One region of the Pseudomonas spirodelae genome, then DNA from elsewhere that is predicted to be linked to it. Evidence: predicted binding sites of a transcription regulator. Region 1 holds the regulator's gene; each other region holds the start of a gene.
What was found. Region 1 encodes sigma-54, which starts transcription at its own class of promoters, with help from an activator protein. Its sites were predicted from a motif close to ANTGGCATNNANNTTGCTNT; they were not measured.
Positions count from the first base shown of each region.

Region 2: the regulator sigma-54 is predicted to act here: its motif matches at 3,051-3,070, upstream of glnA (type I glutamate--ammonia ligase).
Region 3: the regulator sigma-54 is predicted to act here: its motif matches at 2,237-2,256, upstream of SOP97_RS01255 (flagellar hook-length control protein FliK).
Region 4: the regulator sigma-54 is predicted to act here: its motif matches at 2,807-2,826, upstream of SOP97_RS05795 (flagellar basal body rod protein FlgF).

Region 1 covers NZ_JAYEET010000055.1:145,306-153,111, forward strand. The annotation lists gene pmbA (metalloprotease PmbA) at 1-873, shown strand, start outside; gene SOP97_RS18695 (HPr family phosphocarrier protein) at 1,010-1,282, opposite strand; gene rapZ (RNase adapter RapZ) at 1,295-2,152, opposite strand; gene ptsN (PTS IIA-like nitrogen regulatory protein PtsN) at 2,155-2,628, opposite strand; gene hpf (ribosome hibernation-promoting factor, HPF/YfiA family) at 2,644-2,952, opposite strand; gene SOP97_RS18715 (RNA polymerase factor sigma-54) at 3,124-4,638, opposite strand; gene lptB (LPS export ABC transporter ATP-binding protein) at 4,776-5,501, opposite strand; gene lptA (lipopolysaccharide transport periplasmic protein LptA) at 5,504-6,046, opposite strand; gene lptC (LPS export ABC transporter periplasmic protein LptC) at 6,033-6,602, opposite strand; gene SOP97_RS18735 (KdsC family phosphatase) at 6,611-7,150, opposite strand; gene SOP97_RS18740 (KpsF/GutQ family sugar-phosphate isomerase) at 7,150-7,806, opposite strand, start outside.
Region 2 covers NZ_JAYEET010000045.1:122,187-129,992, forward strand. The annotation lists gene typA (translational GTPase TypA) at 1-1,225, opposite strand, end outside; gene thiI (tRNA uracil 4-sulfurtransferase ThiI) at 1,382-2,836, opposite strand; gene glnA (type I glutamate--ammonia ligase) at 3,166-4,575, shown strand; gene SOP97_RS15080 (DUF4124 domain-containing protein) at 4,761-5,324, shown strand; gene SOP97_RS15085 (DUF4124 domain-containing protein) at 5,328-5,948, shown strand; gene glnL (nitrogen regulation protein NR(II)) at 6,156-7,241, shown strand; gene ntrC (nitrogen regulation protein NR(I)) at 7,238-7,806, shown strand, end outside.
Region 3 covers NZ_JAYEET010000001.1:262,370-270,175, forward strand. The annotation lists gene fliM (flagellar motor switch protein FliM) at 1-92, opposite strand, end outside; gene fliL (flagellar basal body-associated protein FliL) at 106-633, opposite strand; gene SOP97_RS01255 (flagellar hook-length control protein FliK) at 947-2,200, opposite strand; gene SOP97_RS01260 (Hpt domain-containing protein) at 2,315-2,668, opposite strand; gene SOP97_RS01265 (fused response regulator/phosphatase) at 2,699-4,393, opposite strand; gene SOP97_RS01270 (STAS domain-containing protein) at 4,408-4,713, opposite strand; gene fliJ (flagellar export protein FliJ) at 4,860-5,312, opposite strand; gene fliI (flagellar protein export ATPase FliI) at 5,316-6,677, opposite strand; gene fliH (flagellar assembly protein FliH) at 6,667-7,473, opposite strand; gene fliG (flagellar motor switch protein FliG) at 7,477-7,806, opposite strand, start outside.
Region 4 covers NZ_JAYEET010000013.1:168,654-176,459, forward strand. The annotation lists gene flgB (flagellar basal body rod protein FlgB) at 1-129, shown strand, start outside; gene flgC (flagellar basal body rod protein FlgC) at 145-588, shown strand; gene flgD (flagellar hook assembly protein FlgD) at 614-1,282, shown strand; gene flgE (flagellar hook protein FlgE) at 1,326-2,672, shown strand; gene SOP97_RS05795 (flagellar basal body rod protein FlgF) at 2,875-3,615, shown strand; gene flgG (flagellar basal-body rod protein FlgG) at 3,662-4,447, shown strand; gene flgH (flagellar basal body L-ring protein FlgH) at 4,530-5,249, shown strand; gene SOP97_RS05810 (flagellar basal body P-ring protein FlgI) at 5,261-6,364, shown strand; gene flgJ (flagellar assembly peptidoglycan hydrolase FlgJ) at 6,379-7,551, shown strand; gene flgK (flagellar hook-associated protein FlgK) at 7,558-7,806, shown strand, end outside.

The sequences.
Region 1 (7,806 bases):
ACCACGCTCAATACCCATCAGGGGTGCCGGGTTTACGGTAATAGCCATGGCTTTGTCAGTGGCTATGCCAGTACACGGCACAGCCTCAGCTGCGTAATGATTGCCGAAGCGGCCGGGCAGATGCAGCGGGACTACTGGTATGACGTTAACCGCCAGGGCGAGTTGCTGGCCGATGCGGGCAGTATTGGTCGCCTGGCTGCCGAGCGTGCCGTGAGCCGTTTGGGTGCGCGTCCGGTGCCGACCTGTGAAGTACCGGTGCTGTTTGCCGCTGAGCTGGCTGGCGGGCTGTTTGGCAGCTTTCTGGCGGCTATTTCTGGGGGCAATCTGTATCGCAAGTCGTCATTTCTTGAGGGGGCGTTGGGCCAGCAGCTGTTCCCAGAATGGCTGACCATTGATGAGCGGCCACATATTCCACGCGCACTCGGCAGTGCCGCTTTCGATGGTGACGGTCTGGCGACCTATGCCAAGTCATTTGTCGAGCGCGGCGAGCTATTGTCCTATGTGCTCAGCACCTATTCCGGGCGCAAGCTGGGCATGCCCAGTACTGCCAACGCCGGCGGCGTGCACAACCTGTTCGTCAGTCATGGCGATGAAGACCAGAAAGCCCTGCTTAAGCGCATGGGACGCGGTCTGCTGGTCACCGAGCTGATGGGGCAGGGGCTGAATATGGTCACTGGTGACTATTCGCGTGGTGCGGGTGGTTACTGGGTGGAAAACGGTGAAATCCAGTTTTCGGTGCAAGAAGTCACCATCGCCGGCAACCTGCGTGACATGTTTAAGCAGATTGTCGCAGTTGGTAATGATCTGGAGCTGCGCAGTAACATTCGCACCGGTTCGGTGCTAATCGAGCGGATGACGGTGGCCGGTAGCTAAGCAATACGGCACAAAAAAGGGCTGCCCATTTGCGTGAGCAGCCCTTTTTATTACCTGCCATTCAGAGCAGCCACTCTGCGAGCCGTCGCTACGCGACTTTTAAATAGCTTCAGGACATTTTTTATGGCCTGCGTGTTTACTCGCCTTCATCGAAGTAGTTGTTGATCAGCTCGCTCAGTGCCTGCAGCGCTTCGGCATCTTGCTCACCTTCAGTATGCAGATGAACGTCAGTGCCTTTGCCGGCGGCGAGCATCATAACCGCCATGATGCTTTTGCCATCCACCAGGCTATCGGCACTGCGACCGACCTTAACCTGACAAGGAAAGCGCCCGGCAACGCCAACAAATTTGGCAGCCGCACGGGCATGCAGGCCAAGCTTGTTGATAATGGTGATTTCGCAGGCGGGCATCGCGGCAATTCCTTAGCTGAGGTCGCGGTGGCGAATCTGGACATTTTTTAGAATGGGCTTCAGCGTTTCGCCTAGGCGGTTGGCCAGGTATACCGAGCGATGATGCCCGCCAGTGCAGCCGATCGCCACCGTGACATAGGCGCGGTTACTGGCGGCAAAGCGCGGCAGCCATTTGGTCAGGTAGGCAAGGATATCCTGGTACATCTCCTCAACATCGGCCTGGGCGCTGAGGTAATCGACAACCGGCTGGTCGAGCCCGGAGAAGTCGCGCAGGTCTGGCTTCCAGTAGGGATTAGGCAAGCAGCGCACGTCGAATACTAGGTCGGCATCCACCGGCATGCCGCGCTTGAAGCCAAAAGACTCAATTAGGAATGCCGTGCCCGGCTCGGGCTGGCTAAGCAGACGTAGCTTGATGCTGTCACGCAGTTGGTAAAGGTTGAGGTGTGTGGTATCGATTTTCAGGTCGGCCAGGTCGATGATCGGGCCTAGCAGCAGGCTTTCATCGGCGATGGCTTCAGCCAGCGAGCGATTCTCGTTGGTTAGCGGGTGGCGCCGGCGGGTTTCCGAGAAACGCTTGAGTAGGGTTTCTTCGTCGGCGTCCAAGTAGAGCACATCGCATTTGATGTGCCGGGCGCGAACCTCTTCGAGCAGCTCGGGGAAACGCTTGAGATGGCTCGGCAGGTTACGCGCGTCAATGGATACCGCGACCTGCGGATGCAGCAGTTCGGTATGCAACAGAGCGCGCTCGGCCAGTTCTGGCAGCAGCCCCGCGGGCAGGTTGTCGATGCAGTAGAAACCGTTGTCCTCGAGCACATCGAGGGCCGTGCTCTTCCCGGAGCCGGAACGACCGCTAACGATGATCAGGCGCATGTTCAGGCTCGATTGAGTTGGCTTTGTACGTCAACGACCACTTGATACAAGGCTTCGCTACTTTCGGCTTGGCGCAGGCTGGCACGCACGTCGCTGCGGTCGAGCATGCTAGCGATCTGCCGAAGCAATTCCAGGTGAGCGTCAGTGGCGGCCTCTGGCACCAGCAGAACAAACAGCAGATCGACGGGGGCGCCATCAATGGCGTCGAAGTCGACCGCAGCGTCCAGGCGCAGCAGGGCGCTGATCGGTGCAGTGCAACCCGGCAGGCGGCAATGCGGTATGGCAATGCCATTACCGAAGCCGGTTGAACCCAGTTTTTCACGGGCAATCAGGCTTTCGAAGATGTCTTGGCCATCCAGGTCAGGCAGCTCTCGCGCTACCAGGTTGGCAATCTGTTCGAGAACACGTTTTTTGCTGCCGCCCGGCACGTTCACTAGGGAACGGCCGGGGGTCAGGATAGTTTCAAGTCGGATCATAGGAGATAGACGACGTCAGCGGGCCATAGCGCCTTGTTGACGATCGAGCTGTTTTTCCTTGTGTTTGATGAGTTGTCGATCGAGTTTGTCGGTCAGTAAATCGATGGCGGCGTACATATCGTCATGCTCGGCATTCGCGACGACTTCACCGCCTGCAATATGCAGGGTCGCTTCGATTTTCTGCTTGAGTTTCTCGACCTCCATGATGACTTGTACATTGGTGATCTTGTCGAAGTGGCGTTCTAATCGGCCGAGTTTTTCGCCGATATAGTCGCGCAGGGCGTCGGTCACATCCAGCTGGTGTCCACTGATGTTGACTTGCATACCGCTTTCTCCTTGTTACCGTGTGTAAGAGGCAGGCAAGAGGCCTGCCGCCGGAACACTGTGGCGTGGAAGACTCTGGCAGAACGGATTCTGGCTGTATGGCCGCGTAGCGAAAAAGCCTTACCTGAAAGGTTCTGTGCAGTGTGACGGGTCTTCCTTCTTAGTGCCGCCTTAGATCAATCGTTTGCGCTCGCTGGAGGGCGCTATTCCGAGGGACTCACGGTATTTTGCGACCGTACGGCGAGCGACTTGAATGCCTTGTGCCTCCAGTAGACCAGCGATCTTGCTGTCACTCAACGGCTTTTTCGCATTTTCCGCCGCGACCAGTTTTTTGATGATGGCGCGGATCGCTGTCGACGAACATTCGCCCCCTTCAGAGGTGCTGACATGGCTGGAAAAGAAGTACTTCAGCTCGTAAATGCCGCGCGGGGTGTGCATGAACTTCTGCGTTGTTACCCGTGAAATAGTCGACTCGTGCATCCCTACGGCTTCGGCGATGTCGTGCAGCACGAGGGGCTTCATGGCCTCGTCGCCGTAGTCGAGGAAGCCGCGCTGGTGTTCGACGATCTGCGTGGCGACTTTCATCAGGGTTTCGTTGCGGCTTTGCAGGCTTTTGATAAACCAGCGCGCTTCTTGCAGTTGGTTGCGCATAAAGGTGTTGTCGGCGCTGGAGTCGGCGCGCTTCACAAAGCCGGCGTATTGCGCGTTAACCCTTAGGCGCGGCATCGCTTCTTGGTTCAGCTCCACCAGCCAGCGCTCGTTGTGTTTACGCACGATCACGTCGGGCACCACATATTCCGGTTCGCTGGATTCTATCTGCGAGCCGGGACGCGGGTTGAGGGTCTGGATCAAATCGATGACCTGGCGCAGCTCATCTTCCTTGAGCTTCATACGGCGCATCAGCTGGCTGTAGTCGCGGCTACCAAGCAGGTCGAGGTAATCGCTGGTCAGGCGCTGGGCTTCGCTCAGCCACGGTGTTTTTGCAGGCAGCTGGCGCAGTTGTAGGAGCAGGCATTCGCCCAGGTTACGCGCGGCAATGCCGGTGGGCTCGAATTGCTGAATGCGGTGCAGCACGGCTTCGACTTCATCGAGTTCGATGTCCAGCTCGGGATCGAATGCGTCGACCACTTCTTCCAGGGTTTCTTCCAAGTAGCCTTGGTCGTTGATGCAGTCGATCAGGGTTACAGCAATCAGGCGGTCCTTGTCCGACATTGGCGCCAGGTTGAGCTGCCACAGCAAATGGCTTTGTAGGCTCTCACCGCTGGAGGTGCGGGTGGTGAAATCCCACTCGTCATCATCGTTGCTGTTGCTGGGAAGGCTGCTGGCACTGGTCTGGTAAATGTCTTCCCAGGCGGTGTCGACGGGCAGCTCGTTGGGGATGCGCTCACCCCAGTCACCTTCTTCCAGGTTGTCCACAGTCTGCGTGGTTTCCTGGTAGCTGGTTTCTTGAAGGGGGGCTTCAGCCTGCTCACTGGTATTGGCGCTTTCTGCGCCATCGGCCATGGGGTCCGAGTTGTCGAAGTCATCGCCCTCTTCTTGGCGTTCGAGCATCGGGTTGGACTCCAAGGCTTCCTGGATCTCTTGTTGCAGATCCAGGGTCGACAGTTGGAGCAGACGGATGGCCTGTTGCAGCTGCGGTGTCATCGTCAGCTGCTGGCCCATTCTCAGGACGAGCGATGGTTTCATTGCAGACCTTATTTACCGGCGTCTGTGCGCAATCCACTACAGGGCATTTTTAAAAACGCCACCAGGAAGCAAATTATATGCCTGACTCTAAAGCTTTTGCCTAGCCTTGGCTGCAACAGGCTTGAGAAAAGCCGTGGTTACAGCCGGAACTCATGCCCCAGGTAAACTTCTTTTACTGTCTGGTTGGCCAAAATGGTCTCGGCATCACCTTCGGCGATCAGTTGGCCATCGCTGACAATGTAAGCCGTCTCGCAAATGTCCAAGGTCTCGCGGACGTTGTGATCGGTGATCAGTACGCCGATGCCCTTGGCCTTGAGGTGATGGATGATCTGCTTGATGTCGCCCACGGAGATGGGGTCGACACCGGCGAAGGGCTCGTCGAGCAGGATGAACTTGGGGTTGGTTGCCAGGGCGCGAGCAATTTCTACGCGGCGACGCTCACCACCGGACAGGCTCATGCCGAGGTTGTCGCGGATATGGCTGATATGGAACTCCTGCAGCAGGCCCTCAAGCTCCTTGCGGCGTGATGCGCCGTCGAGGTCTTTGCGGGTCTCCAGGATGGCCATGATGTTGTCGGCCACGCTGAGCTTGCGGAAGATCGAGGCTTCCTGCGGCAGGTAGCCGATACCGGCGCGCGCGCGGCCGTGCATAGGTTGATGGCTGACGTCGAGGTCGTCGATCATCACGCGGCCCTGATCGGCCTGCACCAGGCCGACGATCATATAGAAGCAGGTGGTCTTGCCGGCGCCGTTGGGACCCAGCAGGCCGACGATTTGTCCGCTGTCGATGCTCAGGCTGACGTCGCGTACGACCTGGCGGCCTTTATAGCTTTTGGCCAGGTGTTGGGCTTTCAATGTGGCCATTATTACTGCGCCTGCTGTTCGGCTGGTTTGTTCTTCGGCTGGATCACCATGTCAATGCGCGGACGTGGCGCAGTGATGTTGGTGCCTGTGGCGCGGCCGGCGTTGACGATTTGGCGCTGGGTGTCATAGACGATTTTCTCGCCTTCGAAGGTGTTGCCTTCTTGGATCACCTTGGCCTGGTCAATCAATACCACGCGATCATTGGCCATGAAGTACTGGATGGTCAGGCCGTAGGCTTTGACGACCTGCTTGTCGGCCGATGGCAGTTGTTCGTAGTAGGCCGGCTTGCCGACTGAGGTAAACACTTCGACATCGCCTTGGGCGTTCTGGGTGATGGTCACGGTGTTGCCCGTGATTTTCAGTGTGCCTTGAGTAATCACAACGTCGCCGCGGTAAACCGCCACGCCTTGTTTATCATCAAGCTCTGCACTGTCGGCCTGGATGCGGATCGGTTGATCGCGGTCTGACGGCAGAGCCCAGGCGCTAGCACTTCCAAGTGCGGCACTGAGGCTGAGTAGTAGGGGGAGGGTGTTAACGAGCCTCATGCTGACCTCTTACGTTGGACAGCAGGAGCATCCTGCCGTCATTCATGTACGCTTTCATTCCTTGTGCCGTGGTCACCCCATTGGCCGCGACGATTCTAACGGCTTGCTGGGTCTGCGCATATTCCTTCTCGGGGAAGACGGTCAGGCGGCTGGTGGTGAGAACGGTTGGGCGGCCTTTGGCGTCAGTACGATCGACGCGTACGTTCTCGATCAATTCGACTTCCGTGCCGCCTGGAGAGACTTCGCCGCGCTCGCTGCGGATTTTCCAGGGCAGCGCTGTGCCGCGGAATAGATCCATGTTCGGGCTGGTCATCAGGGTGATATCGCTGGCCTTGATGTGCTCGACCTTGTCTGCAGTCAGCTCATAGTGCAGTTTGCCGTCGACTTGGTATTGCACGGTATAGGTGTTAGTGGCGTAAAAGTCGATGGCATTGTCGGTCACGGCGCTGTCAGGCTGCTGATTAAAGCCGTCGGGGCTGAGGTTCCAGTAGCCAAGTGCTGCCACCAGCGCGATGACGCCGGCAAGCAGAGCAATATTAAATAATTTGCGGGGCATGGTAGGCCTTATAGGTAAGCGGCTTGAGCTGCTTCAAGTGTGCCTTGGGCGTGCATGATCAGCTCGCAGAACTCACGTGCAGCACCTTCGCCGCCGCGCGCATGAGTAATGCCGTGAGCATGTTGGCGAACAAAACCGTCAGCGCTGGCGACCGCCATGCCTAAGCCTACGCGGCGCATCACTGGCAGGTCGGGCAGGTCGTCGCCCAGGTAAGCGACCTGTGAGTAGTCTAGGCCCAGTTCGCCGAGTAGCTCATCAAGTACCACTAGCTTGTCTTCGCGGCCCTGGTACAGGTGTTGAATTCCCAGGTTCTGCGCGCGTCGTTCAACCACCGGGGTCTTGCGGCCGCTGATGATTGCAGTGCGTACGCCGGAGTTGATCAGCATTTTGATGCCGTGGCCGTCGAGGGTGTTGAAGGTCTTGAATTCGCTGCCGTCGACGAGGAAATACAGTTTGCCGTCGGTGAGTACGCCGTCCACATCGAAAATCGCCAGTTTGACGGCCTTGGCGCGTTGCAGCAGGTCTTGGGTGTTCACGTCAGTACTCATCACATGACTCCAGCGCGCAGCAGGTCGTGCATATTCAATGCGCCAACCGGTTGCTGGTTGTCGTCGATCACGACTAGTGAGCTGATCTTATGGTCTTCCATGATTTTCAGTGCCTCTGCTGCAAGCATCTCCGCGCGGGCAGTCTTGCCGTGCGCAGTCATGACCTCGTCGATAATGGTCTGGCGAACGTCGATATTGCGATCCAGGGTGCGGCGCAGGTCGCCATCGGTGAATACCCCGGCGAGGCGGCCATCGTCTTCGGTCACGACCGTCATGCCCAGGCCTTTCTGGGTCATTTCCAGCAGCGCGTCGCGCAGTGAGGTGCCACGTTTGACGCGCGGAAGGCTGGCGCCGGCGTGCATGACGTTTTCAACCTTGAGCAGCAAGCGTCGGCCCAATGCGCCGCCCGGATGGGAGAAGGCGAAGTCTTCGGCGGTAAAGCCGCGGGCCTCCAGCAAAGCGATGGCCAGTGCGTCACCCAGTACCAGGGATACGGTTGTGGAGGAGGTTGGGGCCAGGTTCAGTGGGCAGGCTTCTTGCGCTACGCGGGCGTCGAGGTTGACTTCGGCAGCCTTGGCCAGCGGCGATTCGGGGTTGCCGGTCATGCTGATAAGGGTGATGCCGAGGCGCTTGATCAGCGGCAGCAGGGTAACAAT
Region 2 (7,806 bases), on a different contig from region 1:
CCGGGGTGTCGATGGTGACGTTCTCGAACGGTTCCTGCTTCACGCCGTCGACTGTACGGATGATCACTTCCGGACGACCCACACCCATTTCGAAGCCTTCGCGACGCATGGTTTCGATCAGTACCGAGAGGTGCAGCTCACCACGGCCGGAGACCTTGAACTTGTCAGCGCTGTCGCCTTCTTCAACACGCAGGGCCACGTTGTACAGCAGCTCTTTGTCCAGACGCTCTTTGATGTTGCGGCTGGTAACGAACTTGCCTTCTTTACCGCAGAACGGCGAATCGTTGACCTGGAAGGTCATGGATACGGTTGGCTCGTCAACGGTCAGCGGGGTCATCGCCTCAACATGGTTGATGTCGCACAGGGTGTCGGAGATGAACAGCTGGTCCATACCGCTGACGCAAACGATGTCGCCGGCGCCTGCTTCTTCAACGTCTACACGGTGCAGGCCATGGTGACCCATCAGCTTGAGGATACGACCGTTACGCTTCTTACCGTCAGCGCCAATCGCCACAACTGGGGTGTTCGGCTTGACCTTGCCACGCGCAATACGGCCAACGCCGATGATGCCGAGGAAGCTGTTGTAGTCCAGTGCGGAGATTTGCATCTGGAACGGACCATCAACGTCAACCGCTGGGGCCGGCACGTTGTCGACGATGGACTGGTACAGCGGGTCCAAGTTCTCGCTCATTTCAGCGTGATCCAGGCCAGCAACACCGTTCAGGGCCGAGGCGTAGACGACTTTGAAGTCCAGCTGATCTTCGGTCGCGCCGAGGTTGTCGAACAGGTCGAAGATCTGGTCCAGAACCCAATCAGGACGCGCACCCGGACGGTCAATCTTGTTGATCACGACGATCGGACGCAGGCCGGCTTCGAAGGCCTTTTTGGTCACGAAGCGGGTTTGCGGCATCGGGCCGTCTTGGGCATCAACCACCAGCAGCACGGAGTCAACCATCGACATCACGCGCTCTACTTCGCCACCGAAGTCGGCGTGGCCGGGGGTGTCAACGATGTTGATGTGGTAGCCACCCCAGTTGATCGCGGTGTTCTTGGCCAGAATGGTAATGCCGCGCTCTTTTTCCTGGTCGTTGCTGTCCATCACGCGCTCGTCGTTGAGCTCGCTGCGTTCCAGGGTGCCGGATTGACGCAGCAGGGCGTCAACCAGGGTGGTCTTACCATGGTCAACGTGGGCAATGATGGCGATGTTGCGTAGTTTCTCGATCACGTGTGTATCTCAATCAGAGGATTCGGTGTGCCGCCTAGTGTAGGCGGCGAGTATTAACTAAATGCGATTTCTGCTCGGCGGCGTAAAAGCCTGCTTCACGCCGCCGGTATGTCGGGAGGGCGATGGCGAATGCTACCGCCATTCAACCCAGGCGTCTTATGTCGGACGATAAACGCGCACATTGGCATGCCCCTCGCTCAACAGGTGATGGGCATGCAAACGGCTCATGACGCCCTTATCGCAATACAGCAGGTATTGCCGCGCGTCATCCAGTTCTTTAAAGCGGCTGTTCAACGCATAGAAGGGCAGCGATTGCACCTCTATACCGGGCAGTTCGAGCGGATGCTCTTCGGCATTATCCGGGTGACGGATATCGATGATGACCTGGCCGGCCAGCGCTTCGCTGACCTCCTCAACCTTAACGTCCTTGCCCAGCTCGTCGATCACTTTGTCGATCGGCAGCAAGGTCGCACGCTCTAGGGCGCGGTCGAGGACCGCCATGTCGAACTGGCCCTCTTCATGCTCGACCCGCGGCTTCTTCGCCCGAGTGGTCGGGTTGACCGAAATCACCCCGCAGTATTCCGGCATGTGCTTGGCAAATTCGGCGGTGCCGATCTGCGTGGCGGTGTCGATGATGTCTTGTTTATGGCTGGCCAGCAGCGGACGCAGCACCAGCATATCGGTGGCAGAGTCGATTACCGCCAGGTTGGTCAAGGTCTGGCTGGAGACTTGGGAGATCGCCTCACCGGTCACCAGCGCCTCAATCTGCAGGCGCTCAGCCATGCGTGTAGCCGCGCGCAGCATCATGCGTTTGAGGATCACGCCCATGTGGCTGTTATCGACTTTGCCGAGAATCTCGCCGAGCACTTCCTCGAATGGCACGCTGATAAACAGCACGCGCTGCGAGCTGCCGTACTTTTGCCAGAGGTAGTGCGCCACTTCCATCACGCCCAGCTCGTGAGCACGACCGCCGAGGTTAAAGAAGCAAAAATGCGTGACCAGGCCGCGGCGCATCATCTGGTAGGCGGCAACGGTGGAGTCGAAACCACCGCTCATCAACACTAGGCTCTGCTCCAGCGAACCCAGTGGATAACCGCCCAACCCTTGGTGCTGGTGATGAATCACGAACAGGCGCTGGTCGCGGATTTCCATGCGCACCACAACGTCGGGGTCTTTCAGCGAGATACCGGCCGCACCACACTGCTGACGCAGCTGGCTGCCAACATAGCGCTCGATATCCATGGAGCTGAACGCATGTTTGCCGGCGCGCTTGCAGCGTACGGCGAAGATTTTGCCCGGCAGTTGATCAGCGAAGTGCTGTTTGCACTTCGCCAGCACGTCATCAAAGTCACCCAGCGGGTATTCATCGACCTGCAAAAAATGCGTGATGCCCGGCGTGCAGCTCAGGCGTTCGATCATCGCCTGCAGGGTCTTCGGCTCACTGATCAGGGTTTCGACTTCCAGGTTGTCCCACACACCGCTGACCTGCAGCTGTGGATCGAACTCACGCAAAACCGAACGAATGTTCTTCGCCAGCTGCCGGATAAAGTGCTTACGCACCGGCCGACTTTTAATGGTGATTTCTGGGAAGACTTTAACGATCAGTTTCATGAAAACTATGAGTGCCGAGGCCGCGAAAAAACAGGGGCGCGGATTATAGCGGAAATTGCTCACGCTTTGATCAAAAATCCTCACACCACCCATCAGTGCACTATTTGTGTGCATTACGCAAATACAGCGAACCATAAAGGTGCGCATATTACCTAAACAGCACCTAGCAACCGCCGCGAGCCCTGACTTTCAGGGCGCCCACCCAATTCCGTGCACTGGCATGCAATTTGCTCCCTTGTGAGGCAAGGTACGCCGACGGACTATGCCGGCGCGCCGTACCATATTATTGAGGGGCTCAGCATTCGAGCCTTAGCCACCTGGAGGACAGCATGTCGAAGTCGATTCAACTTATTAAAGAACACGACGTGAAGTGGGTTGACCTGCGCTTCACTGACATTCGCGGCAAGCAGCACCACATCAGCATGCCAGCACGCGACGCACTGGACGAAGACTTCTTCGAAGTCGGCAAGATGTTCGACGGCTCCTCCATCGAAGGCTGGAAAGGCATCGAAGCCTCCGACATGATTCTGCTGCCGGATGACAGCTCTGCGGTACTGGACCCATTCACCGAAGAGCCCACTCTGATTCTGGTGTGCGATGTGATTGAGCCGTCTACCATGCAGGGCTACGAGCGCGACCCACGCGCCATTGCCAAGCGTGCCGAAGAGTTCCTGAAGACCACCGGCATCGGCGACACCGTATTTGTTGGTCCAGAGCCTGAGTTCTTCATCTTCGACTCCGTTAAGTTCAAGTCGGACATGTCTGGCTCGATGTTCAAGATTTTCTCCGAACAGGCCTCGTGGAACAGCGACGCTGATACCGAAGGCCGCCAGGGCAACAATGGCCACCGCATCGGCGTGAAAGGCGGCTACCTGCCGACTCCACCAGCCGACTCGGATCACGAAATCCGTACCGCCATGTGCAACGCTCTGGAAGAAATGGGCCAGATCGTTGAAGTGCACCACCATGAAGTAGCCCCTGGCCAGAACGAAATCGGGGTGAAATTCAACACTTTGGTTGCCAAAGCTGACGAAGTGCAGACCCTCAAGTACTGCGTACACAACGTCGCCGAAGCTTACGGCCGCACTGCCACCTTTATGCCGAAGCCGCTGTATGGCGACAACGGTTCAGGCATGCACGTACACATGTCCATCGCCAAAGATGGCAAGAACACCTTCGCCGGTGAAGGCTATGCGGGCCTGTCCGACACTGCCCTGTACTTCGTTGGCGGCATCATCAAGCATGGCAAGGCGCTGAACGCGCTGACCAACCCGTCCACCAACTCCTACAAGCGCCTGGTGCCAGGCTTCGAAGCGCCAGTGATGCTGGCTTACTCGGCACGCAATCGCTCGGCATCGATCCGTATTCCTTACGTCGCCAGCCCGCGCGGCCGTCGTATCGAAGCACGCTTCCCAGACCCGGCAGCCAACCCGTATCTGGCATTCGCTGCTCTGCTGATGGCAGGTATCGACGGTATCCAGAATAAGATTCACCCTGGCGATGCTGCCGACAAGAACCTCTACGACCTGCCACCGGAAGAGTCCAAGCTGATTCCGCAAGTGTGCGGCAGCCTGAAAGAAGCACTGGAAGCACTGGAAGCCGACCACGACTTCCTGCTCAAGGGAAACGTCTTCACCAAGGACTTCTTGGAATCCTTCACCGAGCTGAAATCGGAAGAAGAAGTTAAGGTTCGCACCTTCGTACACCCGCTGGAATATGACCTGTACTACAGCGTCTAACACCGCACGCAACACAAGAGGCCACCTTCGGGTGGCCTTTTTGCATCTGTATTCTGCCCACTGCCAAGCACCCAGCGCCTTTAAGCCCGATGTTTTCTGCGCCGGTATACGCCACACCATCTGCGCGCTTGCCAGGGCGCCTAAGCAGTGCAACGCTTAGGGCACATTAACTGGGAGAGTCCGGCATGCGCCCTCTACTCATCTGCCTACTGCTGAGCCTGGCATTGCCGGCCAGTGCACAGATCTACAAATACACCGACGCCAATGGCAACACGGTATTCACCGACCAGCCGCCAGAAGGCCAAGCGACAGAAAGTATCGCGCTACCCGCCACCAATAGCGTATCGATGCCAGTGCCCAGCGCTCCAGCTGCACCGCCAACCGACAACACCCTTGAAAAGGCGGCGCCTTACAGCACCTTGCAGCTGACGGGCCTACCCACGGATGAGGCCATGCGCGCCAACAATGGCACCTTCAGCGTCGGGGTGACGATAGAGCCGCGCCTGGCCAATAATCACCGTCTGCGCCTGCTGCTCGATGGCAAGCCCTATGGCCAGCCGAGCAACGTGCCGCGCCTGCAAGTCAGTAATGCCGACCGCGGCGAGCACAGCCTGGCCGTGGAAGTGCTAAGCGGCGAGCAGTCGATCCAGCAAAGCGCCACCACCACCTTTACCGTGCAACGGGTCAACACCAGCAGCCCGGCCCTGCGACCGCCAGCACCTACGCCAAAACCCAAACCGGCGCCCTAACCTATGCGCAACCTGTTGTTCTGCGGCCTGATGCTGCTGGCCCTGCCCTCCCTGGCGCAGGTCTATACCTATGTAGACGCCGAAGGGAATCGCGTTTTCACTGACAAACCCAAGTCGGGCAATGCCGAGCGCGTCGAGCTGGCGCCGAGCAACTCAATGCCGGCGATCCAGACACCCACCGCCACCCAGGTTGTAAGCACCCCACCAGAACCGGCGCAGCGTTACAGCCTGCTGCGTATTCTGGTACCGCAGCCCGACGCCACCATCCGCGACAGCGCCGGCAACCTGATTGTCAGCATCAACAGCGAGCCCGGCCTGTTTACGCAGCACAGCTATCGCCTGCTACTGGACGGCAAACCCGTGGGCGAAGTGGGCAGCAGCCCAGTGTTCCCGCTGGAGAATATCGACCGCGGCACTCATCAACTGGCGGTGGAAGTTATTGACCAGGCAGGTCGCATCATCGAGCGCACGCCCACTCAACCCTTCCATATGCAGCGCATTTCCCTGGCGCAGAAGCGTAAGGCCAATCCCTGCAAAAAAGCGGATTACGGCGTACGCCCGGAATGCCCGCTGAAGGACAAGCCACCGGAAAAGAAAGACATCCCTTTCGTTCCGTTCATCTAACAGACCAGGGCGCACCAAACCAGTGCGCATATTGCCCGGCATTTCTATACTCTCCCTGTTTTGGGTCGCGTCATACGGCCCCGCTGCGCTGAAAAGCAGCTAATTTCCGGCATCCCACGGCCAAACACGCTTCTTTTCGGGGCTTTGGTTTGCTTCTTGCATTTTCCAGCTGCATTGCTGGAACCCAAGGGTCTGCTGACATCCACTATGATCATCAACGACGCACTGCATCGCCTGCTACTGGACAACCTGACCACTGCCACGCTGCTGCTCAACGACGACCTGCGCCTTGAGTACATGAACCCGGCAGCGGAGATGCTCCTCGCCGTCAGCGGCCAGCGCAGCCATGGCCAGTTCATCAGTGAGCTGTTTACCGAGTCCAGCGAAGCGCTGAGTGCGCTGCGCCAGTCCGTACAGAACGCTCATCCGTTCAACAAACGCGAAGCCGTGCTGACCTCGGTTAACGGCCAGACGCTGACCGTCGACTACGCCGTGACCCCGGTCCTCAGCTGTGGGGAAACCCTGCTGCTGCTTGAAGTGCACCCGCGCGACCGCCTGCTGCGCATCACCAAGGAAGAGGCGCAGCTGTCCAAGCAGGAAACCACCAAAATGCTGGTGCGCGGCTTGGCCCATGAAATCAAGAACCCCCTCGGTGGCATCCGCGGCGCCGCGCAGTTACTGGCCCGCCAACTGCCCGAAGAGAGCCTCAAGGATTACACCAATGTGATCATCGAGGAGGCCGACCGCCTGCGTAATCTGGTGGACCGCATGCTCGGCTCGAACAAGCTGCCCTCGCTGGCCATGACCAATGTGCATGAAGTACTAGAGCGCGTATGCAGCCTGGTAGAGGCCGAAAGCCAAGGCAGCATCATTTTGGTGCGTGACTACGACCCGAGCATTCCGGATGTGCTGATCGACCGCGAGCAGATGATCCAGGCGGTGCTGAACATCGTACGCAATGCCATGCAGGCTCTCGCCGCGCAGAGCGACCTGCGCCTGGGGCGCATCACCTTACGCACCCGCACATTGCGCCAGTTCACCATTGGCCATTGCCGCCATCGCCTAGTAACCAAAATCGAAATTATCGATAACGGCCCCGGCATCCCCGCCGAACTGCAAGAAACCATCTTCTACCCCATGGTCAGCGGGCGTGCCGACGGCACCGGGCTGGGCCTGGCCATTACCCAGAACATCATTAGTCAGCACCAAGGCCTGATCGAGTGCGAGAGCCATCCTGGCCATACCGTGTTCTCGATCTTCCTGCCTCTGGAACAAGGAGTAACGCCGTCATGAGCAGCAGTGAAACCGTCTGGATTGTCGATGACGACCGCTCTATCCGCTGGGTCCTGGAAAAGGCCCTGCAACAGGAAGGCATGACCACCCAGAGTTTTGACAGCGCCGACGGCGTCCTCAGCCGCCTGGCGCGGCAGCAGCCCGATGTCATCCTCTCCGATATCCGCATGCCCGGCGCCAGTGGCCTTGAGCTGCTGGCGCGCATTCGTGAAATGCACCCGCGCCTGCCCGTGATCATCATGACCGCGCACTCCGACCTCGACAGCGCCGTGGCCTCCTATCAGGGCGGTGCGTTTGAATACCTACCCAAGCCATTCGACGTTGACGAAGCCGTCGCCCTGGTCAAGCGCGCCAACCAGCACGCCCAGGAGCAACAAGGCCTTAGCGTACCGGTCGAGCAGCCCCCCACGCCGGAGATCATCGGTGAAGCACCGGCGATGCAGGAGGTGTTCCGCGCCATCGGCCGCCTCTCACACTCCAACATCACCGTGCTGATTAACGGCGAGTCCGGCACGGGTAAGGAGCTGGTCGCTCATGCCCTGCACCGCCACAGCCCACGGGCAGC
Region 3 (7,806 bases), on a different contig from region 1:
TCGGCTTCATCCTCGGTTTCAACCAAGCCGTCATCCACGCCGTGTAACAGGGCATCGATTTCATCCTGGGAAAGCAGGTCTTGCACAGCCATATACCGCTCCTGGTTACTGCAATACGAGGTTGGTGAACAACACTTGCTCGATCGTGACCTTGCCGGTCTCTTTCTGCGCCAACTCCTGCACGCTAGCGGTGGCCTGCTGGCGCAGCATTTCCTTGCCCACCGGGGTGATCAGGGAGGCGAAGTCCTGTCCGGAAAACAACATAACTAAACGATTACGCAGCACTGGCATATGTACTTTGAGGGCATCCAGTGCAGCCTGGTCGCGCGTCATCAACGCAACGCTGACCTGCATATAGCGGGCGCGCCCCTGATAGTTGAAATTCACTACAAATGCCGGCGACAGCTCTTCATAGATAGCCGCCTGTTTGACTGGCGCTGCAGGCTCAGCACTGGCAGCTGCCTTGGCTTCTTCAGCGCCCGCGTCATTCTTGCTCAAAAAGAACCAGGTGCCGCCCACGGAAAGGCCTACAGCCAGCAGCACGGCGAGCACGATGATGATGATCAGCTTCATTTTGCCGGCTGGTTTCGCTTCGCCATCTGCCGGCGCTTGCGCTGCTTCTTTCTTAGCCATGCCAATAATCCGTCATTATTCGGAGTTCTATCCGCTTTCAAAGGGTTGCGAGCAAGTGTTATGCCAGTCTGTCAACAGGCCTGCTCACTTCGGGTGGCCCAGCACCCTAAATAGGTGCGGGCAAGGCATCGATAAGCGCACGCCCCAAACAAAACCGCCCGACTCCCACGCAATGGGAGTCGGGCGGTACGCAGTTTAGATCAGTGGGCCGTGCAACTACAGCGCCAAGCACCTCAGAACCTAACCAAAGCCGGCGGCGCATCGCCTGCCCTGCATTAAGGCAGGCTGATGCGGGCTAGCGGTTGCTACTCGCTCAAGCGTAATAGTCGACCAGGCCACGGGCACTCCCCGCGTTTGGTCGCGCGGATTCAACAGTGCTCACATGCAGTTCTTCGTCCGCGCCCGATCGTTCACCCGAGGCACCACCGCGCCCTCTGCCGTCACCACCGTCCTGGCCTTGCCAACCACGGTTCAGCGACTGATCGGAAACGCTCACGTCCAGCTGGTTCATGCCTTGCTGGGCGAACAGCTCACGCAGGCGATGCATCTGCGCATCCAAGGCTTCGCGTACTCCCGCATGGGGGCTGGCAAAGGTCACTTGGCTCTGCTCTTGGTTGACGCTAATGCGCACCTCCAGGCGCCCCAACTCGGCCGGATCGAGTTGAATTTCGGCAGATTTGAGATTCTGGCTGGACATCACCATCACTCGATCCACTACCGCCTCACTCCAACCGCCCTGCTGCATGGGCACCGGCTGCCCAACCACAACCGGCGCACGCGCAGAGAGTGGGCTTTGTTGGCCAATTGCCTGACTCAGCGCATTGAGTTTGCTGACAAAGTTCTCAGGCGAATTGTTCGCTGTGCCTTCCTTCAGTGCTTCCAGGCTTTTGCCGGTAAGGGCCTCAAGCTGTACGTCCGAGAGCTCGAGCGCATCGCCTTCAACTGGCGCCTCATCCTGCAGCAGCTGACTGGCCAGCATGCCCTGACTCGCGCTCTGCGTTGCCTGATTAGCCTGCGCCAAAGGTGTAGCGGCTTGTTCCGCCAAGGCTTTTTCCTTCGCCCCCATTTCCAATGCCATACGCACTGCCGGCAGTTGGTTGAGCGCATCCAACTCAGCGTCAAAGCTGGCCTCGGTCATGCTCGCAGGCCCTGAACTGGTCAACCCACTGGTTACCAGCAAGGGCGCAGGCGAGCTGTCGGGCGCGAGCCCTTGCTGCGGCAGTTCGCCGGTTATACCGAGCAACAACAGCGGATCAAGCGCATCCGCCTCGCTTGCCGGGTCACTCGGCAAAGGCTTGCCGCTATCGGCAACCTCGCCCGGCCCAGTGGCGGCAACAACCTGCGGCTCATCGTCTTGCTGTTCTTTCGGTTTACTCTCACGCGCAGGCTTTGCGGCAGCATCGTTACGCTCGACCGCCTTGGCCTGACGCTCCTTGGCGTACACCTGGGAAAAGCTGGATGCCTCGTTTTTATTGGCCTGCGCGGGTTTTTCCGGCGGCTTTGCTGCAGCAGCCTTAGGCTTTACGGCAGGTGCCGATTTAAGCAGCAGATCGGGGGCAACGGACATTGATACTCTCCGCTCGGGGTTGGTCGTGCAGAGGCAAATGCAAGGGGCGGGCCAACTCATTGGCATAGCAATAAACAAGGCTGGCATGCAGCAGGCGCCTGCTCAACAGCAAAACTAATGCCGATAACGCTGGCGCTCGGACTTCAGCAAGATGCGCACAATGGCAAACTCACGCTCGACCTGCTCAACCAGTTCAGGGGCTTGCGCCAATTGCTCGCGCCGCGCGGCCTCTTCCAGTTGCCTGCAAAGCCCTGCGAGAATCAGCGCCCCCATATTGCTGCAACTGCCTTTAAAACTGTGGGCGGCCAGTCGCAGGCTCTGTGCATCCGTCGCCTGCTCAGCCTGGCGTAGCGACAGTAGGCGCTCTTCGGAGTCGATCAGAAAGGTATCCAGCAACACTGGATATTCATCTTCCATAACGTCCTGCAATGCCAGCAACACGGTGCTATCAAGATGAATATCGGACAACGTCTCACTCCCTGGGCGTTATTGGGTCGATTATGCCCTAGGCTGCCAAGAAAACTCCACGCGCACCCCGGACTCGCCGTCGCCCCAACTGCAACGCTCACTCAACCGCCTGACCAGCGCCAACCCGCGCCCGCTTAGGCGATGGGTATCGCTCGGTTGCGCTGACACCTGCGGCGCATTGAAGCCCGAGCCACTGTCCTCGACGCGGACAATCAAACGCCCGCCAGCACCTTCGGGGATTAACTGCAGATGAAAACGCACAAACCCGTCTACCAGCGCGGCCAGCCGCATGCTGCGCTGGCGGTAATAGTCGGCAAACCCTTCGGCATTCGCCTTGAGCGCAGAATCCAGGCCCAACACACCATGCTCCAAGGCGTTCGAATACAGCTCGGCCAGCACACTGAACAGCGCACCGCCTTGGGGGCGCAGCCCTTGCACCTCCAGCAGCAGCTGCAAGAGAAACGGCAAAGGATTGAAATGCCGCAGGGTTTCACCGCGAAACTCGAAGTTCGCCGACCAGTCCAGTGAGTGACTCTGGCCATTGTCCGCAAAGGCCAGTGGCGGCCGGTTCAGCGTGGCCTGATCGACCAGGCTGACCTCAACAAGGCTGACATCATCCTGTTGCTCACCACTGAAATGCGTCAGTGCCTGCTGGATTTCAGCAAACAACTGCGCCTGCTGCCGGTTGGCACGAAACACCTCAAGCAAACGTTCCTCACCGAACAGCTCACCCTGCTTATTGCACGCCTCCAGCACACCATCGGAGAGCAGGAAAACCCGATCACCCAGCGCCAGCGGGTAGACCTCGTACTTGTCATTGAACGCGCCAGGCTCCAGCACGCCCAGCGGCAAATGCCGCGACACCAACGGTATCCGCTCGCCATTGCCGCGCAGCAGATAACCATCCGGCAAGCCACCACCCCACACCTCGACCACCTGACGCTGGAAGCTGATGTTCAGAATGCTCGCACAGCAAAACACGCCCACGGGCAGGATGTGTTTGAGCTTGGCGTTGATTTCACGCAGCACTTCGGCCAGGGAATAGCCCTTGGCTGTCATGCCATAAAACACCTCGGCCAACGGCATCGCGCCAATCGCCGCAGGCAAGCCATGCCCGGTGAAATCACCGAGCAACACATGCATGCCACCGGAGGGTTTGAACGCAGCGAGCAGTAGATCGCCGTTAAACACCGCATAGGGCGATTGCAGGTAGCGGATATTCGGCGCATCCAGGCAACCGGAATGGGTCACCTTGTCGAATACCGCCTTGGCCACCCGTTGCTCGTTGAGCAGATGCTCGTTGTGCATGGCAATCAGATCGCGCTGCTGCAAGACGGTGTCCTGCAAGCGCCGCAGGCGGTCCATCGCGTTGATCTTGGCCTCAAGAATGACCCGATTGTAGGGTTTGGCCAGAAAGTCATCACCGCCAGCCTCCAGGCAACGCACCAAGGCTTCGCCTTCGGTCAGGGAGGTCAGAAAAATGATCGGCACCAGTTCTTCACCAGCAGCCTGCTTGATTCGCCGTGCGGCGTCGAAGCCATCCATCACCGGCATCAGGGCGTCCATCAGCACCAGCTGTGGACGCTCCTGCTCGAACAACGCCACCGCCTCAAGGCCATTGCTAGCCGTCAGCACCCGGTGCCCCTGGCGGCTGACGATGGTCGACAGCAGCATGCGGTCGGCAGCGTTGTCCTCGGCGATCAGAATGGACAGGCGCTCTGGCATGGCATGCGCCCCGATCAGGTGATTTTGAACAGCTGCTCGAAGTTCGAGATCGCGAGGATTTTGCGCACATCCGGGTTGCAGTTGCGCAAGCTGATCTGCGCACTGTCGCCGCCGGCGTGATCACGCAGCAGCAGCAACATGCCCAGCGCTGAGCTGTCCAGGTAAGTGGTGCCCTTAAGATCTACAACATAGCGCTGCGGCGTAGTGCTGACGCGCTCATAGGCATTGCGAAATTCCTGATGCGCAGCGAAATCGAAGCGGCCCTGAATCACAATGGTCAGCTCTTGCCCATCGGATGAGGGCTGCGAGGTGATTGCCATGAATTACTCCTTTAACAAATAGACTCGGGCGCATGTTCGAGTATGCCAAGCGGCACGTTATGCACAGTCAAGATGTAGCATCGCAAAGCCTGTGCGGCAACTGTTTCGGCGGTATTGAGTGGTGATTCAAGCCGTTATATCGACGCCTAATACTGGGAATCACGGGCCACTAAGCGCTGCGAGAGTTCATCAAGCAATTTCTGTTCGCGCTTGTCTTCGGCCAGACGCGCTTCGTCCTGATAACGCTTGACCAGTTTGCGCAGCCCTTCCATGCGGGCGTAGCGCTGTTGCCAGATATCGCGCACCTTGTCCATATTGGCGCGGTGCCAATCGACACTGTTGCGCTGCTGGCCGATAGCACCTTCCAACTGAGTGAGAAAACGCTGGTAGTTCATCAGCCACTGCCCAGAAACACCGCGCTGGCCTTCACTGATCCATTGCTGCTGATAATCACCGCGGTAGCGCTCCAAGTCCCCCAACTGCACTTCAGCCTGACGCAATAAGCCCTGACAATGGCCCAGCTGCAACGCGGCCTCGCGCTCGGCACGCTCGGCCATGACCACTACAGGAGCCAACCGCGCCGCGCGGCTTTGCGCCATGGCTTAGTTGCCCGCCGCGCCAGGGTTGAAGGTGGCAGCGAGCATCGCACTGCTGTTTTCCAGGCTTTCATTGTCGTGCAGCCCTTGACGCAAGTATCTGACCATGGCCGGCTGACGGGCGATGGCCAGGTCGGTATCCGCGTCGCCCCCCGACACATAAGCGCCCACGCTGATCAGGTCGCGGCTTTGCTGATAACGCGACCACAACTGCTTAAAGCGCTGCGACAGGCGCAGATGCTCAGCACTGACCACCTGCGGCATCACCCGGCTGATCGAGGCTTCAATATCGATGGCGGGGTAGTGCCCCTCCTCGGCCAAGCGTCGCGACAACACGATATGCCCATCGAGCACCCCACGGGCGGCGTCGGCAATTGGGTCTTGCTGATCGTCACCCTCACTGAGCACGGTGTAGAAGGCGGTAATCGAGCCGCCGCCCTCCTCGGCATTACCGGCACGTTCCACCAGCTTGGGTAGACGGGCAAATACCGACGGCGGATAGCCCTTGGTCGCTGGTGGCTCGCCAATGGCCAGGGCGATTTCGCGCTGCGCTTGAGCAAAACGGGTCAGCGAATCCATCAGCAGCAGTACGTTCTTGCCTTTGTCGCGGAAGTATTCGGCTATTCGCGTGCAATACATGGCGGCACGCAGACGCATCAGCGGCGCGTCATCGGCTGGCGAAGCCACCACCACGGAGCGTTTAAGGCCCTCGTGACCGAGAATCTCATCGATAAATTCTTTTACTTCACGACCCCGCTCACCGATCAGCCCGACCACGATAATGTCGGCCTCGGTAAAGCGCGTCATCATGCCCAGCAGCACCGACTTACCCACACCGGTACCGGCAAACAGGCCAAGACGCTGACCGCGGCCGACGGTCAGCAAGCCATTGATCGAGCGGATACCAACATCCAGCGGTTCACTGATGGGATTACGCTTGAGCGGATTGATCGTCGGGCCATCCATCGGCACCCAGTCTTCGGCCTTCATCCCGCCTTTGCCGTCGAGCGCGCGGCCGGTGCCATCGAGAACCCGACCGAGCATCGACATGCCCATGGGCAGTCGGCCGGTATCCGGCAGCGGCACCACACGCGCACCGGGGGCGATACCGGCCAGACTGCCGACCGGCATCAAGAAGATTTTGCCATTGGAAAAACCCATCACCTCGGCTTCGACCTGCACCGGGTGATAGCTGTCATCGTTGATCACCAGACAACGGCTGCCGAGTGCAGCACGCAGGCCTTCGGCTTCCAGGGTCAGACCGACCATGCGCAGCAAGCGGCCTTCAACCTGCGGCTGAGTCGGCAGCGCTACGACATTGCTGTAACCGGCCAGGCGCTTGGCAAAGCTGATCCGTTCAAGGCGCATCCGCAATCATCTCGGGGGCATCCAGGTCAGTTTGCAGGTCGGCTTCCAGCGGGTGCATGGCCTGCTCGCGCTGCTGTTCAAACAACTGCTTAATGGCCTGATTCAGTCGGGTTTCCACCGTGGCATCAATGCGGCTGAGTTCGCTTTCCACCCGACAACCGCCGGGCAGCAAAGCGGCATCTTCGAGAATTCGCCAACTCTCTTCATGGCGCTCGCGCAGGGCTTTAACCATCTCGAAATCTTGCGGATTAAGGTGAATGCGGATATTGCCCGCGCCCATCGGCAGCAGCTTCAACGCCCCGCTGAGCACCTGACGAATCTGGCTGGAATCACTGACCAACTCACGCTGAATCACCTGGCGCACGATCTGCTCAAGCAGCTTGATCAGCCCCTCTTCGAGCTGCTGATCCTGCCCGGCGATCGGCTCGAACAAGTGAGTCATCAGCTGCTCCAGCCCAGCTATTTTTGCCGCCAAGGCCACATCGGCGTCCTGTTTGGCTTTTAGCTGGCCGGCATGGAAGCCGTCTTTTTCGCCGGTGGCAAACCCCTCGTTGTAGGCGTCCTGACGGATCGCCTCCAACTCATCCAACGTCAAAGGCTTGACGTCTTCTAGAGCCACCTCTTCGCTGTCGGCCTGTGCAGGTTCGCTCGTTTCAGCGGTCGGCTCGACAGCCTGTTCTTCTGCGCTGGGTTCAGGCGTCGGCGCGTGCGGGTCAAAGCTGGGCAACGCCCAAACGTTAACCCCTCTTAGATCCTTGGCGCGAATCAGCTCACTCGCCGGTTCTTTACTGGACATTGCTTAGACCATTTCCTCGCCGCCTTTGCCGCCCAAGACAATTTCCCCGGCTTCGGCCATACGTCTGGCGATGGTAAGGATTTCCTTCTGCGCCGTTTCCACATCGCTGACGCGCACCGGGCCTTTGGCTTCCAGATCGTCGCGCAGCAGTTCGGCAGCACGTTTGGACATGTTTTTGAAAACCTTTTCCTTGATGGCCTCATCGGCGCCCTTGAGCGCCAACACCAGCACATCGGAGGAAACTTCGCGCATCAACGCCTGGATGCCACGGTCATCCACATCGGCCAGGTTGTCGAAGACGAACATCAGGTCTTCGATCTGGCTGGACAGGTC
Region 4 (7,806 bases), on a different contig from region 1:
GATCAGAACACCGTTGACCTGCAAATCGAGCAATCCAACTACGCAGAGAACTCGGTGCAGTTCCAAGCCAGTTTCACTCTGCTCAACAGCAAATTCAAAGGGCTGGTCAGCGCCCTGCGCGGCGATTAATAGGAGCCTGAAGCTATGTCACTTACCAGTGTTTTCAACATCGCCGGAATGGGTATGAGTGCTCAGAGCACTCGCCTGAACACCATTTCCAGCAACATCGCCAACGCCGAGACGGTCTCCTCGAGCATTGATCAGACGTATCGCGCACGGCATCCGGTGTTCGCCACCGTGTACCAGTCGGCGCAGGGCGGTGACCGTGGTTCGTTGTTTGCCGAGCAGGACAATGCCGGTGCCGGCGTACAGGTATTGGGCGTAGTCGAGGATCAAAGCAGCCTGATGCCGCGCTATGAGCCGAACCATCCGGCGGCCGATGAGGGCGGCTACGTTTACTACCCCAACGTCAACGTGGTGGAAGAGATGGCCGACATGATTTCCGCCAGCCGGGCCTTTCAGACCAACACTGAAATGATGAACACCGCCAAGCAGATGATGCAGCGCGTATTGACCCTGGGTCAGTAAGCCACCGGATTAGGAGCACGAACTTATGAGTACTGTTGGTGGCGTTAGCGCGAGTGGGCTGGATCAGTACCAGATCAAACCTGAAACGGGCGGCAAAAAAGAACTTGGTAAAAATGAGTTCCTCAATTTGCTCGTTGCGCAATTGAACAACCAGAACCCGCTGGAGCCGCAAGGTAACGGCGAGTTTATCGCCCAGCTGGCGCAGTTCAGTCAGGTTGAGGGGATCGAGAAGCTCAACACCAGTATGGGCTCCTTGGTCAGTGGCTATCAGTCATCCCAGGCGCTGCAGGCGTCTTCGCTGGTCGGGCGCAAGGTCATCGTGCCTACGGATAAGGCGGTGGTTGATACCAGTGAGAGCTTTAAGGCGAGCCTTGTTCTGCCCGTCAGCAGCAGCAACGTCTACGTGAATGTATACGACGCTTCCGGCTCGGTGGTTTCGCGGGTCAACCTGGGCGAACAGCAGGCCGGCAATGTCAGCTTTATTTGGGATGGCAAGGACAGCAGCGGCAATCTGATGCCGCCCGGCACCTACAAGTTTGAAGCGCAGGCCACCTATGACGGCGAGGCGAAGGGGCTTTACACCATGCTGCCGGCCAACGTCGATAGCGTAGTCCTTGGCGGCAGCGAGTTGATGTTGAACCTGGCGGGGCTCGGCAGTGTGCCGTTGTCGCAAGTGCAGGTTATCGGTCAGTAATTAACGGGTTTATGCGGCCGGCTGTCCGGCAAAGGAGTCTTCCATGAGTTTCAACATAGGCCTTAGCGGCCTGCGTGCTGCCACCAGCGACCTCAATGTGACCGGTAACAACATTGCCAACGCCGGCACTGCAGGCTTCAAACAGTCGCGTGCCGAGTTTGCTGATGTCTATGCCTCATCGGTATTGGGCACTGGTAAGAACCCTCAGGGTAGTGGTGTGCTGCTGGGTGATGTGTCGCAGCTGTTCAATCAGGGCAACATCAATTACACGCAGAACGCGCTGGACCTGGCGATCAATGGCAATGGTTTTTTCCAGGTAAACAACAATGGTGCCTTGAGTTATACCCGTGCCGGTTATTTTGGTACGGACCGCGAGGGTTTTATCGTCGACAACTTCGGCTATAACCTGCAGGGCTATACCACTGATGCCAATGGCGTGCTGCAGCAGGGTGTGGTCGGCAACCTGCAAGTGCAGACTGCAAGCCAGGAGCCCAAGGCCACCACCAGTATTTCTCAGGGTTTCAACCTTAACTCAACCCTCGCGAGCCCAACCAATACGCCGTTCGACCCGGGCGATCCGACTACCTATAACTCGTCGACCTCGACCAATATCTATGACACTCAGGGTAACGCCCACGTACTGACGCAGTATTTCGTCAAGGACGCTTCGAACCAGTGGCAGATGAATATTCTGATCGACGGTCGCAGTCCGTCCAACCCGGCTGCCGCAGTACCAGCGGGCACTGAGCCGGACCGCTATCAGTTGAATTTCGATGCGGCCGGGCAGATCAGTGCATTGGCGCAAATTACTGATATCACAGCGGTCCCTCCGACCACAGGGCCCGCGATAACTCCAGCAGGGCAATTTACTATTGGTACCTGGAACCCGGCTGCGCCGGATACAGGCTCACCCACAGGCTGGTCGCTCAATGGAGCGCAAAGTAATCCAGGTGGTTTTACCTTTGACATGCGTGGTTCTACCCAGTTTTCCAGCGCTTTCGCGGTCAACCGCGTCAGTCAGGATGGTTACACCACTGGCGAGCTGGCAGGGCTGGAAATCGATGAAACCGGAGTGATTTTTGCGCGCTACACCAATGGTCAGTCCAAGGTGCAGGGGCAGGTGATTCTGGCCAACTTCGCCAACGTGCAGGGTTTGACGCCGGTCGGTAAAACCCAGTGGGTACAGTCATTCGAATCAGGTGAACCGGTGCGAAACCCACCTGGCAGCGGTACTTTGGGCTCGCTGCAGGCTGGCGCCCTAGAAGACTCCAACGTCGAGCTGTCCGACCAGCTGGTCAACCTGATCGTCGCTCAGCGTAACTACCAGGCCAACGCTAAGACCATCGAAACCGAGAGCGCGATTACTCAGACCATTATCAACCTGCGTTGATAATGGCCGGCGGCAGGCAAGTGCTTGTCGTCAGCGGCAAAAATACGCCGCCGCGGTTTTTAAAAGGCTCCTTTATGGAGCCTTTTTATTTTTAAAGTCTAAATTTATCAATGGTTTATAAATATTTTTCGGATGCTGGCATAGGCATTGCTTTATACCTTGTATAGAGCAGCGGGCGACACGCCCAACTCGGAGAATAACCATGGACAAGATGCTGTACGTTTCCATGACTGGTGCCCATAACAACACCCTGGCCCAGCGTGCCCACGCCAACAACCTGGCAAACATCACCACCAATGGTTTTCGCCGGGATTTTGAACAGGCGCGTTCCATGCCGATTTTTGGTGACGGTTTACCGTCGCGGGTCTACGCCATGAGTGAGCGTCCCGGTACCGACTTCACCCCAGGCTCGTTGCAGGAAACTGGGCGTGATCTGGATGTGGCAGTGGGTGGCAAAGGTTGGCTGGCTGTGCAGGCCCCTGATGGCACTGAAGCTTACGTGCGCACGGCCAGCTTGAACGTCGATGCCCTCGGTGTGCTGCGTACCGGCAACGGTTTGCCGGTGATGGGCAACGCCGGGCCGATTGCAGTCCCGCCTGAGCAGAAAATCGAAATCGGTAAAGACGGCACCATCAGTATTCGTGCCCTCGGTGAAGCGCCCAATGTGCTGGCTGAGGTCGATCGCTTAAAACTGGTCAACCCAGATCTTAAGCAGATGGAGAAGGGCACTGACGGCATGATCCGCTTCAAGGGCCAAGGCCCGGTGCTGGCCGACGCCACCACGGAAATTACCTCGGGCTTTCTCGAATCAAGCAACGTCAATGCCGTGGAGGAGATGACGGCGATCCTATCGTTGTCCCGCCAATTCGAGCTGCAAGTGAAGATGATGCGCACCGCCGAAGATAATTCGTCGGCCATGGCGCGCGTCTTGCAGATGACCTAATTACCAGCACGCGGCGTCGGTAAATCGACGCCCGAGGAGAATCGATATGCTTCCGGCACTGTGGGTCAGTAAGACGGGTTTGTCCGCTCAGGACATGAACCTGACCACCATTTCCAACAACTTGGCTAACGTCTCGACTACCGGCTTTAAGCGTGACCGCGCCGAGTTTGAAGACCTGCTGTATCAGATCCGCCGTCAACCCGGCGGCCAGTCCAGTCAGGACAGCCAGTTGCCCTCTGGTTTGCAGTTGGGTACCGGTGTGCGCGTAGTCGGCACGCAGAAAATCTTTACCGCCGGCAGCCTGCAAACCACCGAGCAGCCGTTGGACATGGCAATTAATGGCCGTGGCTTCTTCCAAGTGTTGCTGCCCGACGGCACCGTCTCCTACAGCCGCGACGGTAGTTTTCACCTCAACTCCGATGGCCAAGTGGTGACCTCCAACGGTTATGCGCTGGAGCCCGCCATCGTACTGCCCAACGAGGTGCGCACCTTTACCGTAGGTGAAGACGGCACCGTGTCGGTGACTACTTCTGGCAACCCGCAACCACAGATTGTCGGCAACCTGCAGACCGCCGACTTTATCAACCCGGCGGGTCTGGAAGCGATCGGCAACAACCTGTTCCTGGAAACCGCCTCCAGCGGCGCTCCGCAGGTTGGTACACCGGGCTTGAACGGCTTGGGCACAACGCTGCAGAACACCCTGGAAAACTCCAACGTCAGCGTGGTCGAGGAGCTGGTGAACATGATCACCACCCAACGCGCCTATGAAATGAACTCAAAAGTCATTTCCACCGCGGACCAGATGCTCGGCTTTATTTCGCAAAATCTTTAATGGCGTAGGGCGGGTTAGGCGCGCAGCAGCGTAACTCACCAAGGTCTTCACCCAGCAGAATGCAACATCTGAGGTAATCGATATGAACCGGCTGATCATCATAAGTGCACTGCTTGGCCCTCTGGCTTTGAGCGGCTGCATGGCGCCCGCGCCTAAGCCGGACGATCCCTATTACGCGCCGGTGATGCCACGTACTCCGCTGCCTGCCGCGCAGAACAATGGCTCGATTTATCAGGCCGGTTTCGAGAATGGTCTGTTCAGTGACCGCAAGGCTTATCGGGTCGGCGACATCATCACCATCACCCTGAATGAGCGCACCCAGGCCAGCAAGAACAGCAGCAGTCAGATCAGCAAAGACAGCTCGGCCAACCTCGGCGTGCCTAATCTGTTCGGTATGGCCGTGTCGCCGAAAAATCCATTGGCCGGTATAGGTGCCTTGGGCATGACCAATGACAACCTGGGGCTGGATGCCAGCTTTGATGCCACGCGTTCGGCTGACGGCTCAGGTGCGGCGGGGCAGAGCAACAGCCTGACCGGCTCGATCACCGTCTCGGTGGCCGAAGTGATGCCCAACGGCATCCTGCTGGTGCGCGGTGAAAAGTGGATGACCTTGAATACCGGCGATGAGCTGGTGCGGATTGCCGGCCTGGTGCGCGCCGATGACATTGCCACTGACAACACCGTGTCATCGACCCGGATTGCCGACGCGCGTATTACCTACTCGGGCACTGGTGCCTTTGCCGATGCCTCGCAACCGGGCTGGATGAGCCGTTTCTTCCTTAGCCCAATGTGGCCGTTCTGAGGATGGTCAACATGACGCTGAGCAAATACCTGATTGCCGCCGCTGCGCTGTTGCTGGCTTCACTGGCTCAGGCCGAACGGCTTAAAGACTTGGCCAGTATTCAAGGCGTACGCACCAACCAGCTGATTGGCTACGGCCTGGTTGTTGGGCTTAATGGCAGCGGCGACCAAACCACCCAGACACCCTTTACCGTGCAGACCTTCAACAACATGATGGCGCAGTTCGGCATCAAGGTGCCGCAGGGCGGCAACGTACAGCTGAAGAACGTCGCGGCGGTATCGATCCATGCTGACCTGCCGGCGTTCGCCAAACCCGGGCAAACCATCGACATCACCGTTTCTTCTATTGGTAACGCCAAGAGCCTGCGTGGTGGCAGCCTGCTGATGACGCCGCTTAAAGGTATCGACGGTAACGTTTATGCCATCGCCCAGGGCAACCTGGTGGTCGGTGGTTTTGACGCCGAAGGCGGCGACGGCTCGCGTATCACCGTCAACGTGCCGTCCGCGGGGCGCATTCCCGGTGGTGCGACGGTCGAGCGGCCGGTGCCGAGCGGTTTCGATCAGGGCAACACGCTTACGCTTAACCTCAATCGTCCAGACTTCACCACCGCTAAGAATATTGTTGATCACATCAACGAATTGCTCGGCCCAGGCGTCGCCCAAGCCGTCGACGGTGGCTCGATTCGCGTCAGCGCGCCGCTCGATCCAGGCCAGCGGGTGGACTACCTGTCGATTCTGGAAAACCTCGAAGTCGAGGTCGGCCAGGCGGTAGCCAAGGTCATCATCAACTCGCGCACGGGCACCATCGTCATTGGCCAGAATGTTCGGGTGCAGCCTGCCGCCGTGACCCACGGCAGCCTCACCGTGACCATTACTGAAGACCCGATTGTCAGCCAGCCCGAAGCCCTTTCTGGTGGTCAGACGGCCGTGGTGCCTCGCTCCAAGGTCAATGCTGATCAGGAATTAAAACCCATGTTCAAGTTCGGTCCTGGGACCACGCTGGATGAAATCGTCCGCGCGGTGAATCAGGTTGGCGCTTCGCCTTCCGACCTTATGGCCATCCTGGAGGCGCTCAAGCAAGCCGGCGCTCTACAGGCTGACCTGATTGTGATTTAAGAGGAGGGCAGGCGATGGACTCTCGACTCTCAGCGGGCTTGCTTGGCGGCCAAAGCGCCGTAGACAGCGGTGCCTATAACGACTTGGGCCGTTTGCAGCAGTTCAAGGTTGGTGGCGACAGCGAAAAGAACATCAAGAAAGTCGCTCAAGAATTTGAGTCGCTGTTTCTCAATGAAATGCTCAAAGCCATGCGCTCGGCTAACGAGGCGTTCGGTGAAGGCAACTTCATGAACAGTAACGAGAGCAAAACCTACCAGGACATGCACGACCAGCAGCTAGCCGTCACCCTGTCCAATCACCAGAATGGTATTGGCTTGGCCGATGTACTGGTGCGGCAGATGTCGCAAATCAAAGCCGCCGACACCCGCCCCAACCCCTTTGCCCAGGTCAATGAGCCGGTGCCAAGCGCGCCGAGCAAACCACTGGCCAAAGTTGAGAGCAGCCGCGATGACAGCTCGCTGCTCAACCAGCGGCGCTTGTCGCTGCCAGGCAAACTTACCGACCGTTTGCTCGCCGGCATCGTGCCGCCCACGGCGGCTGCCGATAGTCAGCCGCTGGCGCAGAACGACTGGATCCCAGCTAAATCCTTCGCCGCGCCCGCCGACACTGCTCTGGGCTTGAGTGGTATGGACGCCATCACCGGTCGCCGCATTGCCCAGCCGCCGCTGGCACCGAGCAAGGCCGCGTTCGGTTCGAAGGATGAATTTATTGCGGCCATGTTGCCGATGGCCGAGCAAGCCGCTGACAAAATTGGCGTCGACCCGCGCTATCTAGTGGCTCAGGCCGCGCTGGAGACTGGCTGGGGCAAGTCAATAATTCGTCAGCAGGACGGTTCCAGCAGCCACAACCTGTTTGGCATCAAAACCCACAACACTTGGGAAGGCGATTCGGCGCGCGTGTTGACCACTGAATTCAAAGGCGGCAAGGCTGTTAAAGAGGCGGCGACCTTCCGCGCCTACGAGTCCTATGCCCACAGTTTTGACGATTACGTGAGCTTCCTGCAGGGCAACGGCCGTTACGAGAAAGCCCTGGCCACCACCGACAAGCCTGAGCAATTCGCCCGGGAGTTGCAGAAAGCCGGCTACGCCACAGACCCGCAATACGCCCGCAAGATCGCCCAGATCGCACGGCAGATGCAGACCTATCAAACAGTCGCGGCCGTTAGCACGCCGTCCACCAGCGGATGATGAATCATGGCTGACCTCCTCAATATTGGCCTGTCCGGCCTGTCCGCGAACAAAACCTCGCTGGCAGTCACGGGCCATAACATCACCAACGTCAACACGCCGGGCTTCTCACGGCAAGACACCGTACAGGCCACGCGTAACCCTCAGTTCAGTGGTGCTGGCTTTATCGGCTCAGGCACCACCTTGGTGGATGTGCGTCGTAGTTACAGCGAATTTCTGAGCGCCCAGGTTCGTAGCAGCACTGCGCTGAGCAGC